Regions from separate parts of the Rossellomorea sp. GQ25 genome, predicted to be linked through region 3. Evidence: riboswitches for the same ligand, from Rfam matches in the RefSeq annotation. Region 3 holds a riboswitch; each other region holds the start of a gene.

Region 1 (3,144 bases), on a different contig from region 3:
ACTTTTTCCCCGTCTTCTATCGAAAGGCTTACGTCTTTAAACATCAAATTCTCTGAACCGGAAAACGTAAGGCGCAGATTCTCAACATGCATCGGCCTTCCCTCCTTTACTGATTCAATGCATCATAATCTTTTTGATCTGCACTTCTGACCAAACTGGTTACCCCCGTTTTCTCCAGAGCCCTAACCAGATAAAAGGCACCAATGCCTGCAATCACGATAGATCCTATTAATCTGGCACCAATGAAAAGTGATAAATTCCACAGAACCAAGTCTCCCATGTACCCTTTAAAGTAGTCCATCAAGATAGATCCAAGTGCTGAGCCCACAGCAGCAGTACAAATGACGATGACATCAAAACGCTTATAGCGGGTGATAAGAAAAATCAACTCTGCAAACAAACCTTGAATCAGACCGAATAGTAATACCTCAAGCCCCCATTCACTTCCCATGAGAAATTCCCCTGAAGACGCTGCAATCTCGGCCAGAAGTGCGACGCCAGGTTTCCGAATGATTAAAAATGCCACGGTTGCCGCCATGAACCACATGCCATAGATCAGTTGGTCAGCATGCAATCCAAATGGCTTTAACAAGTTGTAAACCGGTCCCCAAAGCTTATATATAATTCCAAAACCTATTGAGATGACGACCGTTACTAAAATGTCTGTCAGTTTTAATTTAGACATGTATTCTACCTTCTTTACCTAGTGATGTCTGAAACGGCCACTTCTCCAGTGTGTATGCCATTTCCCAAAATTGTAATTCATAAATGCTGCTCAAAATGAAGTTCTCTTTCATTCTTTCCTTATCCGTTTCGGTCATCGTTTCTGCCAATCCATCCAGTCGATGAATTTGTTCTTCCACTAACTCCCGAAACCATTCTCCACCATAAGCTGCAATCCACTCCTGATAAATACCTTCCTCAGGTGCACATGATTTCAAGCGCTCACCGATTTCATAATACAGCCAGTAGCATGGGAGTATGGCTGCCAGGATATCTGCGAGACCTCCATACTGTGCAGAACGATACATATGTGACGTGTAGGCATATGCAGTAGGTGCCGGTTTGAATTGCTGCTTTTCTTTTTCTGTGATCCCCAAACGATTCGAGAAATTTTCATGAAGTGAAAGCTCTGCTTCATTCGTTCCTACAGCGTGTGTTGCCATTCTGGATGTAGTATGTAAGTCTGTCGCTTTTGCTGCACCAAGTGCCTGCACCTTTGAAAAGTGGGAGAGGTAATAGGCATCCTGCAGAATGTAGTATCTGAAGTTTTCAAGGGGGAGGGTTCCATCTCCGATCCCTTTAACGAAAGGATGGTGAAAACTCGCTTCCCAAATTTCCTTCACTTCGTTTCTTAAGTACGTTGTAAATGACATAATATCTTTCTCCTTTTCCAGACGACCCGAAATGGGCAACAAAAAAAGCCACTTTCATTATGCATACCGCATACAGAAAGTGGCTTGAGATCAGCTTGATAGAATACGATTCTATGTGACCGTCAAACACCACTTCCCTACGCTGGTCTCAACCAGATCAGGTTCAAAGGGTCTTAAAGTCACACTTTAATCTCAGCCTTTTAGAAGGCACCCCTAGTGGATCGTCCTATGAAATTTTGTATTCGTTGTTATCGTACCACGATTCTTTTACTTGTCAACACCAAAAAGAAAACCTTTCATCATTTTTTCATTTGGCCTTTCCATAAAAACCTATCATAGCAAAGGATACCCCCTTTGTAATTTAAATGAAATTCCTTTTAGAATAAAGCACTTGTAAAGCAAAATTAAGTGTCTGTTACAAATCTATAAATATACAAACCATAGATTAAGTAATTACAACACTAAATAAAAGTGGGACGGACCTCCAAGTTGGAGGTCCGTCCCAACACATCATTTAAACCATCCTTTTTCTTTTGATTGAGTGATGGCTTCGATTCGATTTTTAACTTCAAGTTTGTCGAGAATGGTTGAGATATAGTTTCGGACGGTACCCGTTTTGAGGCTGAGTTCATCGGCTATCTCCTTCGTGTTTTTCCCGTCAGCAACCAGCTCCAACACTTCTTTTTCACGGTCTGTAAGGGGGTTCTCTTCACCATACACATCATCCATAAGCTCTGGTGCATAAATTCTTTTACCATCCATCACCAGGCGGATCGAGTTGGCCAGTTCTTCACTTGGACTATCCTTTAACAAATACCCTTTCACCCCGCCTTTTAATGCGCGTTGAAAATAACCGGATCTTGCGAAAGTGGTGAGAATGATCACTTTGCAATCTTTACCCTTTAATTCTTCTGCTGCTTCAAGTCCCGTTTTTTTCGGCATTTCTATATCCATGATACAAATATCCGGCTTCAGCTCGTGGACGAGGGCAATGGCTTCTTCTCCATTGTCGGCTTTCCCTACCACTTCCATATCATCCTCCAAGCTAAGTAACGAGCCTAAGGCACCTAATAGCATTCGTTGGTCTTCTGCAATAACAATTCGAATCATTCCATTCTCTCCCTGTCTGTTTGCTTGATTACTTTCGGCACTCTCATAATCAAAGTGGTCCCATTATCGGAAAAAACGTCTAAGCTTCCATTTACAAATTCTAACCGTTCTCTCATTCCGATTAAACCGCTTCCTTTAGACTGTGTGTAATCTCTCTCGATTCCCATACCATCATCCTTCACTATGATGGTCATCTCTTTATCCGACTCTTCAATGCTGAGTTCACAGTGCGACGCCTTGCTGTGTTTGACAACATTCGTAACGGCTTCTTTTAGGCACATGCTCAAGATATTTTCAAGAAAGAGTGATGCTTGGGGCAGCATGACCTCATCATCCATCACGAAATCAATTTCCGCTGCCTTTAATAGCTGTTTGATCTGGACGATTTCGTCTTTTAGTCGAATACCCCTCATTTGCGAAACCATTGTCCTTACTTCACTTAAAGCGGTTCGCGCCGTTTGCTGAACATCCTTTAATTCGCTTCGGGCCTGCTCTGGATCTTTGTTTACCAATTTTCTGGCCAGGTCACTTTTCAGGCCGATAAGAGAAAGCTTTTGACCCAATGTATCGTGTAGATCACGGGCAATCCTCTGGCGTTCTTCCTGCTTGACCAAGTCTGAAATACGTTTATTAGCATCTTCCAACTGATCTTCGAGCT
Region 2 (3,144 bases), on a different contig from region 3:
TAAAGTTGGATACCCCGAAATGCCGGACCTTTCCTTCCTCTTTCAATTGAGTGAAGGCTTCTGCCACTTCTTCTCCATTCATAAATGGATCTGGTCTGTGAATCAATAATAAATCGATGTAATCCGTTTTCAGGTTCTGCAGGGAGTTATCAACTGATGCTAAAATATGCTTTTTACTAGTGTTGTAATGATGTGTTTTATGTTCAGGACGATTGTCAGAAGGCAGGACAATACCGCATTTTGTCACAATCTCCATTTTCTCACGTAAGGATGGCTGAAGGATGAGAGCCTCACCAAATAACGTTTCACATGTATACGAGCCATAAATATCTGCATGATCAAAAGTCGTGATTCCGTTTTCAATATTGTGCTGGATTAAAGAAAGAGTGTCTTCCTTTGATTGATTCCAGTCTGCAAGTCTCCATAACCCATGAATGATTCTTGAGAATGATAAGTCTTCCGTCATTTGTATTCTTTGCATCTATGCAACCTCTTTTCATATGGTATGTAGACATTCTTTCATAGTCATACTAAACGTATATTACTATGTTTGGAAAGGAATTAAAAATGATTGAACCTCTTCATGATCTATTATTGAACTGGAAGGTTTCGCCTTCCTGCATAGAGACCGTGGGCAATCATCCGAATGTTTATAAGGTGAAGAGTCGGGAGAAAACATATTATCTAAAAAAGAGATTGAACTCTTCAGTGGAGAAGCGAATAGAAGAGCAGCTCTTAACTTCTTTTTTACTGGAAAACGGGCTTCCTGTTGAAAAGCCACTGTTAACATTCTCGCATCAGCCATATGTACAACAACATCAAGTTTTCTACTCCCTGTATCAAGCTCTGGAAGGAAAACCAGTACAAGTCTATTCCTTAACTTCTTTGAAAAAGGTGGGAACATACCTCTCTCAACTCCATGGCAGACTAGACCAATACGTCTGTAAATACGAGGTAGAGGAATGGAAAGTTGAAACACATTTGAGAGAGTGGATAGGCGGACAGGATTCTACAATGATAGAAAGGTGGGGAAAAGGGTTTCTAGGCAGACTAAATGAATGGTCTTTCTCCTATAGCAAATTGACCCATCAACTCGTACATAGCGACTGTCACCCGCGTAATATCCTTATGAATGAAGAAAGGGTGACAGGAGTCATAGATTTCGAGAGGATACGAAAAGCACCCCGCATAGCAGATGTCTGTTACTTTCTTGCAGGGATGCTCAAAGATCAGGTCAAGCAGGGGGAGGATGAGCAATTTGAATGTATCCATGCCTTTATGGGGGGCTATCAGTCCGATGGTACTTTAACTCAGGAAGAAAAGGAACTGATGCCATTCTTAGTTATTATCTTTCTTCTTCAATACACCTTTTTTTACAATCAAAAAGGATATTCACACGTTGTATCTACATACATTCCGTTCATTAACAGATTGGTAAATTCCGGTGTTTATGAGCAGGCCTTTCAAATGTAAATCTATTTAAGAGGAAATGCTTGAATATCCACCTTTTCTGTGGCAAAGTAGGGAAGAAGATAACGTTTAATTTCATAGTACAAGTGTAGGGGGACCGGTGTGGCCGGTTGAGATTGTATCCTGACAGATACTGACCCTTTGAACCTGAACTGGCTGATACCAGCGTAGGAAACATTCTCTTAAACATTACATAATCATGTTTAACGATGCGTCCCTCGCTGAAGCTAGGGACGCTTTTTTGTTGTTATGTCCTAATGTTCTAAGGTGTTATACATTCATTCTCTCTACTAAGTGAAGAATAGAGAATAAACGTTACAACTACATACAAGGATTTGAGGAGGAATCATGATGAAAAAATGGATTTATATCATCTGTTCTGTATTTCTTTTAACTGCTTGCAGTGGTGGAGGAAATACATCGGAACAGAAAGATGGTCTTAAAAAGGTTACGGTTGTACTGGACTGGACACCGAATACCAATCACACTGGTTTATACGTTGCGAAAGAAAAAGGATACTTTAAAGAGCAGGGGCTGGATGTTGATATCATCTTACCTGGTGAGGCTGGTGCAGATCAACTCGTTGCCTCGGGTAAAGCTGAGTTCGGAGTAGGATACCAGGAAAGTGTAACACAAGCAAGGGTACAGGACGTACCACTCGTATCTATCGCTGCGGTCATACAGCATAATACATCCGGGTTTGCCTCACCTAAGGATAAGGGTATAACGACTCCAAAGGATTTTGAAGGGAAAAGTTATGGAGGATGGGGGTCACCTGTAGAACAAGCCGTCATGACGTCGATTATGAAACAAGAAAACGCAGATGTAGAGAAAGTGAATTTTGTAAACATGGGAGATACAGATTTCTTTACTGCCGTGAAACGGGATGTTGACTTTGCGTGGATCTACTATGGATGGACAGGTATTGAAGCAGAGCTTCGCGGTGAGGATTTGAATATGATGTACGTAAAGGATTACTCTGAGAAACTGGATTATTACACTCCTGTCTTGACGACGAATGAAAAGATGATTGAAAAAGACCCTGAAACGGTTAAAGCATTTTTAACTGCTTCTTCAAAAGGCTATCAGTTTGCAATCGATAATCCGGAAGAGGCCGGTGAAATCCTTTTAGATGCAGCTCCGGATCTTGATAAAGAATTAGTCATGAAGAGTCAGGAATGGCTGGCTCCTAAATACAAAGATGACGCTGACAGATGGGGAGAGCAGAAGCTGGAGGTTTGGGAAAACTATGCTTCCTGGATGTACGATAACGACTTATTAGATAAAGAACTGGACAGTAAAAAAGCATTCACAAACGAATTCTTACCAAAATAAGAGGTGAACAAAATGGGGAACGCACTCGTGAGCATACAAATTATTCCAAAGACAAAAAATGGTGAAAGTGTTATACCATACGTGGATGAAGCCATCCGGATCATTGATAAATCAGGTGTCCGTTATGAAGTCCATCCATTAGAAACGACAATGGAAGGAAATCTATCTGACTTATTTAAGGTGATTGAACAAATGAATGAACGAATGATTGAAATGGGCAGCTCAAATGTCATTTCTCAAATCAAGGTATTATATCAGCCTGTCGGGATTGAAATGAATCAATTAACGGAGAAGTATAAAGGATGAAAGCATGGATATCGAAAGGATGGAGACCCTTCT
Region 3 (3,144 bases):
ACAAAGGAGTATGATAGATTAGATTGATCCAGTTTTTCCAGGGCATTGTATGCTTCCTCAACGGTGAGGTGCCCCTTACTGATTTGCCTTGAAATACTATTCACGAGGGTTACTTTTTCAAGATCAGTCGATCGCTCGTTAATTCGAATCAACTTCGTTTTCGTTGGTTCAGACGTTTCAATCGAGAAGATGATCCCGGTAGGCGTCACATAACTGTGAGATTCTGAAATCCCATAAGAAGCGGCGATGCGCATCATCGTATCCTCGACGCGATACGTCTCTGCACCACTTTGCAACATGATCTTACCCGCCAGCAAGCTGACCTCCATAATGTCATATCTTCTTATCATTTTTGCTTCCATACGATCTCTCCACACGTGCTATTTTTTGAATAGGTCTAGTTTATAGGAAAGAAGGGGTGTAATCAATGAGGAACGGGATGATTTTACGTAGATTTAATCTGTGTAGAGGGTTTTTGGGTTGAATTAGTGGGTAATCTTTCGGGAAAATGTACCTTTCCCCCAAAAATGAATATTGAATGCCGACCAAGTGAGCTGGTGAGGGATTTATGAGCTGGTTCCGGCTGTTTATGAGCCGGTTTCAGGATTTATGAGCCACTTTTAAAGGATTATGAGCAACTTGTCGAAAAATCTAGACTCCGAATCTTTACTAATCATCCTCCTATGCCCTTCTCTCTCTTCCTTTTGAAAAGAGTGTACAAAACAGTTACCAGCACAAACCCTGTCAGAACCAACATTTGATATTCTTCTACCACCCCCAGGATCACTTCTTTATCACCCTCATAAAACTTGCCAATACTTAAGAAAAAAAAGGTAGACGGAGCGATCCCTAGCATAGTAAGGAGGGAATACACTTTCAGATTCATTTTTGCCATGCCTGCCATGAAGGGAATGACATTTCCTAAGTGAAGGGGGCTTGCGATTGCTACGCTCCAGATTCCGTAGCGGTTGAACTTTTCCTGAGCTTCTTTGAGCTTCTTCCGTTTTTCAGGTTTCAACCTTGCCTCCAGCTTCGCACCTAATTTTAAACTGATAAAATAAGGAATATAGCTCCCCACTGTATAAAGAAAGCTTCCTATTAGAGAAATGACTCCTATCTCCATCCACGTTAATTCTAAAATAAATCCCATTGTTACGATAAAAAAAGTGCCTACAAAAGGGAAAGCACTTCCTTCAATAAATAGAGAAAGCAATACACCCCATATTCCCCACTCAGCCGCTATATTTGACATAATTTCTTCCATCAAGGTCACTCCTATATGAACGAATATCTTAAGTATAAAAAAATCGCCAACATGCAAACAGAAGCCGTAGAAGTAAATGTTTCTAGGACCTGGGGAGTATTTTCACATAAAAAAGACCAGCCTCTTTGTAGGGGCGGGTCCAGATAACTTTATGATGCCTTTCGGCTGCTTTCTTGTGGAGATATCCTAACTCTGATCAACCTTGGCGCTGTGTTGAGTAAGATCAGCAGAGCGATTGTACAGAGAAGAGCTGAGCCCAGCATGGTGATTCCGTTTGCTACTAATGAAAAAAGTAGTGGCGACATGCTTTTCGGCGCATATTCTGCGAAGAAGACAAAGCCTGCGATAAAGTGCCAAAAATATCGAGCCAGACTGCCTAAAAAAGTAGCAGCCACTATCCACATTACCGCTTTAGATCGATGGTTACTTCTTAATGAGGCTTGGATCTTACCGGAAAAGATTCCGGCAAGACCAATAAAGGCAAAGGCGATGAAATATTCAACTACCATCTGCACAGGAGTTGCAATCCAAGCATCACCCAAGGCAATCTGCAATAGCCCCCATACAAATCCAGCCAGTATCCCAGCCTTCCATCCTCTTCGATAGGACAATAGAAAAATAGGAACCATTGCTATCGAAATGGAGATACTGGGTGATAGCTTAATAGACGGAAGCATATCAAGGATAACGGCGAATGCCGCCATCAATGAGGCTTCAAGTAAAATGACAAGACGTATATTTTTCATGAAAAATCCCCCTAGGGTTGATGAAACGAAACCATAAGGGGGCTGAATGTAAAAAGCAAAATAAGCAAGATGCCGCTTATTTTCCACATCCCTACGCTAGTACTAACTAACAGGTTCATAGGGTCAGAACAGATTGTTCACTCTCAGCTTTCGCTCCCCTTGTGGTAACGTTTATAAAGTTGTTATATTTTATTATACATGAAGAATGAAATTATGAAAGATAGATAGGTTCACTCTTTGATTTCGCTCTTGTTTAAGGTGACTCATTAAGAGGGTCATGAAGTATGATGACGGGCATTGACTTAGGGGTAACCATGAATCCATAGACTTTTCCGTCCTTGTCCTTATACGCTACAGAATAATCTCCAAACTGGGGTGAAAATTCGACGTTCTGGTATTCGAGATCCAGATCTTGATACTTTAGGCTCACATACAGGTTGGTGGCGATTCTTGCTGTCAGGTGTTGTACACTAGAAATCCGGTTGGCTACTATTATGAGGATGATTGCTAAACCCAGTAACATGACTTTCTTTGTTCCAGACAATCTGATCATTCATCAAGCCCCCTTTAATTTCTTCACAACTACTATACTCCTATACTTTCTATTATATACCTATTCACTGAACCATGACAAAAGAGCCACTTTTTTTAGCAGCTCTTTTTTTATTGCTATAGAACTTCAAATAAAAACGGCTCTCGATTTTAAATTTCCACAGTATTAAACAACCGTTTAACCCTTTCAACCTTGTCAGATCAACAAATTCCAATCTTAATCAAACGTTTGTTTAGTGGTCTAACATCTTCACCAGACGAGTCATTTGGCTATGTAATTCCTCGATTGGAACGAAGCGTGCCTTCCTGAACATTTCTTTTCCATATACAAAAACGATGACGACCGGCACAGTGAAGATGGAGAACTCACCAGCTATTTCCGGTATTTTTTCTGCATCGGCATGGATGGACATAACATCTTGAAACTCTTCTAGTAACCCTTTCACCTGTGGCAAGAGAGCGTGACAAACAGAACAGTTGGGTCTGGATATGTATAGTAACACCAGCTTTTCTGCAGCAAGTGTAGCATTGATGGTTTCTAAAGAATGAACTTCTTCCATATCTTGAGATCTCCCTTCTCTG
Region 4 (3,144 bases), on a different contig from region 3:
AAGAGTTTCATCATGATACTCTCTTGCACGCTCCGGATCCAGGGATAAATTAAATTGATCATTCCATCTAAATTCAAATCGAGCCTTAGAAACAGCATTATCTCTAACTTGTGCCCCTGGATGCCCTTTCGCTAAATCCGCTGCATGTGCTGCTATTTTATAAGCAATGACACCCTCTCTCACATCATCTTTATTCGGTAATCCCAGATGCTCTTTAGGTGTTACATAGCACAGCATAGCTGTTCCAAACCAGCCGATCATGGCCGCCCCTATGGCAGAAGTGATGTGATCATACCCCGGTGCTATATCGGTCGTTAATGGCCCCAATGTATAAAAAGGGGCTTCATGACAGATTTCCATTTGCTTATCCACATTCTCTTTAATCATATGCATCGGTACATGTCCAGGGCCTTCAATCATCACCTGTACATCATGCTTCCAAGCAATTTTGGTTAGCTCGCCTAATGTTTCAAGCTCTGCAAACTGCGCTTCATCATTCGCATCAGCTATTGACCCGGGCCTTAGACCATCACCTAAGGAAACGGAGATATCATAGGCTTTTAAAATCTTACAAATATCTTCAAAGTGTGAGTAAAGGAAGTTCTCCTTATGATGGGCAAGACACCATTGTGCCATGATTGAACCTCCACGGGATACGATGCCTGTTGTACGAGTAGCTGTTAGATGAATATAACGCAATAATACACCTGCATGAATGGTGAAGTAATCAACCCCCTGCTCCGCCTGTTCGATCAATGTATCCCTGTACACATCCCATGTAAGATTCTCGGCAATCCCGTTTACCTTTTCAAGCGCTTGATAGATCGGTACCGTACCAACAGGGACAGGCGAATTTCGAATCACCCACTCTCTTGTAGTATGAATGTTTTTTCCTGTTGATAAGTCCATTATTGTATCGGCACCCCAACGAGTTGCCCACGTCATTTTCTCCACTTCTTCTTCAACAGAAGATGATACGGCCGAGTTCCCGATATTCGCGTTTATTTTCACATGAAAGTGACGACCGATGATCATCGGTTCACATTCAGGATGATTAATATTAGCCGGAATGATGGCCCTGCCATTTGCTACTTCTTCTCTTACAAATGAAGAATCAACATTTTCCCGGATAGCGATGAATTCCATTTCCGGTGTAATGATTCCTTTTTTTGCATAATGCATTTGAGTCACATTACGACCCGTTTTTGCACGCATTGGGGTACGTCTGATTGTAGGGAACGACTCTACGTTTGCATGAGGATCTTTTCCTTTATAGCCGTTATCTTCCGGTTCGATTTCACGTCCCGGGTAAGCCTCGACATCCTGACGTTCCAGGATCCACTCTGTGCGAACGGAAGGTAACCCTTTATTAATATCGACTTGGTAATGCTCATCTGTATAAGGTCCGCTTGTATCGTATACACGAACCGGTTCATTCTCTTCATCGACCAAGGAAGCATTCGTTCTGCTAAGTTCAATTTCTCTCATCGGAACGTTTATGTCAGGCCTGGACCCTCCTACATACACTTTTTTACTGTTTGTAAATTGCGATTTTAACTCGATTGCCACTTAACTTCTCCTCCTTATGATAGGACCAGGAAGTTACTGCATCGGGCATTCCTCTTTCTCAAAAAAAGGACATGAAGACACAAAAAAGGGTCCTGAATAATCAGAACCCGAAATGTCAAAAAGTAGTAAGCGTCACAAAACACAAAAAAAAACGCTTCGTACTACTTCCCTACGCTGGTATCATCCAGATCAGGTTCAAAGGGTCAAAGAACTTATGCGTTCTCCTCTCAGTCCAAGCAATATATCGGACTCCCCCAGTAGAAATATTGATAGTATGTTGTTACATACTATTTTTACCACAATCCATTCTTTTTTCAAATAGTAGTATAGTAACAAATCAAATTATGATGTGATCACCCGTTTGATTTTCATTACCTTTTCAGGGTCTATTCCTAAGTCATAGCTCCCGTCTTTACGAACACCTGATCCAACATGATATTCCCGTGCATTTAGCTTATTGTGTATTTCTCCTATATTCTCCACGGTTAACCCTGATCCAGGCATGATAATTGGGCCGCCGATCTTTTCTATTTCCCTCATTGTACTAATCACGTCCAATCCCTCGCTCACTTCAGGTTTTCCTCCAGATGTGAGAATTCGATCAACGTTCAATCCTGAATGGAATAATTCTTTGCATAAGTCTAATGGACCGCAAGACACATCGATAGCCCGGTGATAAGTAATTGACTGACCCTTCGCAGTTTGTACGATTTCCTTTAAAGCATGGGAATCAAGTTTCCCTTCCTTGGATAAAGCACCAAAAACGATGCCCGGGGCCCCCATTTCATTTATGGTCCTTACTTGGTCCATCATGACGCGCAATTCTTCGGCATCATACGAGAAAGATTTACTATGTAAACGAATCATAACCTGAACAGGAATCGAAACAGCCTTCAATACATTTTCTATCATACGATATTCAGGAGTTAATCCTCCCTCGTGTATGTCAGATACCAATTCAAGTCGATCTGCTCCGGATGTTTCTGCCACTTTTGCATCTTCCTCATTCAAAACAATGACTTCCAGTTTGCTCATGTTGATTTCTCCTATCGTGATGTTGTTACGTTTACTTTATCATAATGGTCCGAAAATTGTAGAACTTGAGATGAAAAAGACAATGATTCCACATACAAATCACTGTCTTCTCCAATCTAACATCCTACTTTATTCAGAAAACAAGTCCGGATACACCGTTTCAGCCGTTAGCTCAACCGCTTCACCGATACGTGGTCCCGGTCTTGACATAATATCTGAATCCAGGAAATGGACTTGATCATTTTTCACTGCCTTTACATCTTTCCAGCTTTCCCGGGACTTGATTTCAGCTGTCGGCTCGTCGACGTACCCCACTGTAGTTAAAATCATATTAGGATTACGTTTAATGATTTCTTCTTCTCCTACCTTCACCCAGCCTTTTTGGTCTCCAAAGATATTCTCGACCCCGGCCGTTTCCAGTATTTCTTGCTGAAACGTTTCTGCTCCTGCTGTATAGATATCAGGGGAGGGACTGATTTCAAAATATACTTGTTCTTTTTCCTTTAGTGTACTTACTTTTTCTTTCACATCTGAAATCTC

What was found. A riboswitch is a leader RNA that binds a small molecule or an ion and turns the genes downstream of it on or off. The one in region 3 is predicted to bind thiamine pyrophosphate.
Region 1: it holds a riboswitch for thiamine pyrophosphate, as region 3 does, so the genes downstream of both, tenA (thiaminase II) here and thiT (energy-coupled thiamine transporter ThiT) in region 3, are expected to answer to the same signal.
Region 2: it holds a riboswitch for thiamine pyrophosphate, as region 3 does, so the genes downstream of both, AC6CIB_RS17270 (ABC transporter substrate-binding protein) here and thiT (energy-coupled thiamine transporter ThiT) in region 3, are expected to answer to the same signal.
Region 4: it holds a riboswitch for thiamine pyrophosphate, as region 3 does, so the genes downstream of both, thiC (phosphomethylpyrimidine synthase ThiC) here and thiT (energy-coupled thiamine transporter ThiT) in region 3, are expected to answer to the same signal.

What each region holds. Positions count from the first base shown of each region.
Region 1 is NZ_JCAXEQ010000001.1:346,349-349,492, reverse strand. Features, by position in the region: gene AC6CIB_RS01900 (ABC transporter ATP-binding protein) at 1-92, opposite strand, end outside; gene AC6CIB_RS01895 (ECF transporter S component) at 107-685, opposite strand; gene tenA (thiaminase II) at 678-1,376, opposite strand; TPP riboswitch at 1,494-1,601, opposite strand; gene AC6CIB_RS01885 (response regulator transcription factor) at 1,887-2,486, opposite strand; gene AC6CIB_RS01880 (sensor histidine kinase) at 2,483-3,144, opposite strand, start outside.
Region 2 is NZ_JCAXEQ010000005.1:311,101-314,244, reverse strand. Features, by position in the region: gene AC6CIB_RS17280 (aldo/keto reductase) at 1-481, opposite strand, end outside; gene AC6CIB_RS17275 (phosphotransferase enzyme family protein) at 568-1,473, shown strand; TPP riboswitch at 1,551-1,661, shown strand; gene AC6CIB_RS17270 (ABC transporter substrate-binding protein) at 1,822-2,805, shown strand; gene AC6CIB_RS17265 (MTH1187 family thiamine-binding protein) at 2,818-3,111, shown strand; gene AC6CIB_RS17260 (ABC transporter permease) at 3,108-3,144, shown strand, end outside.
Region 3 is NZ_JCAXEQ010000002.1:970,519-973,662, forward strand. Features, by position in the region: gene AC6CIB_RS10570 (threonine/serine exporter family protein) at 1-362, opposite strand, end outside; gene AC6CIB_RS10575 (DedA family protein) at 674-1,264, opposite strand; gene thiT (energy-coupled thiamine transporter ThiT) at 1,414-2,010, opposite strand; TPP riboswitch at 2,082-2,180, opposite strand; gene AC6CIB_RS10585 (hypothetical protein) at 2,264-2,563, opposite strand; gene AC6CIB_RS10590 (thioredoxin family protein) at 2,796-3,122, opposite strand.
Region 4 is NZ_JCAXEQ010000009.1:8,493-11,636, reverse strand. Features, by position in the region: gene thiC (phosphomethylpyrimidine synthase ThiC) at 1-1,569, opposite strand, end outside; TPP riboswitch at 1,719-1,835, opposite strand; gene AC6CIB_RS20825 (copper homeostasis protein CutC) at 1,912-2,604, opposite strand; gene AC6CIB_RS20820 (ABC transporter substrate-binding protein) at 2,734-3,144, opposite strand, start outside.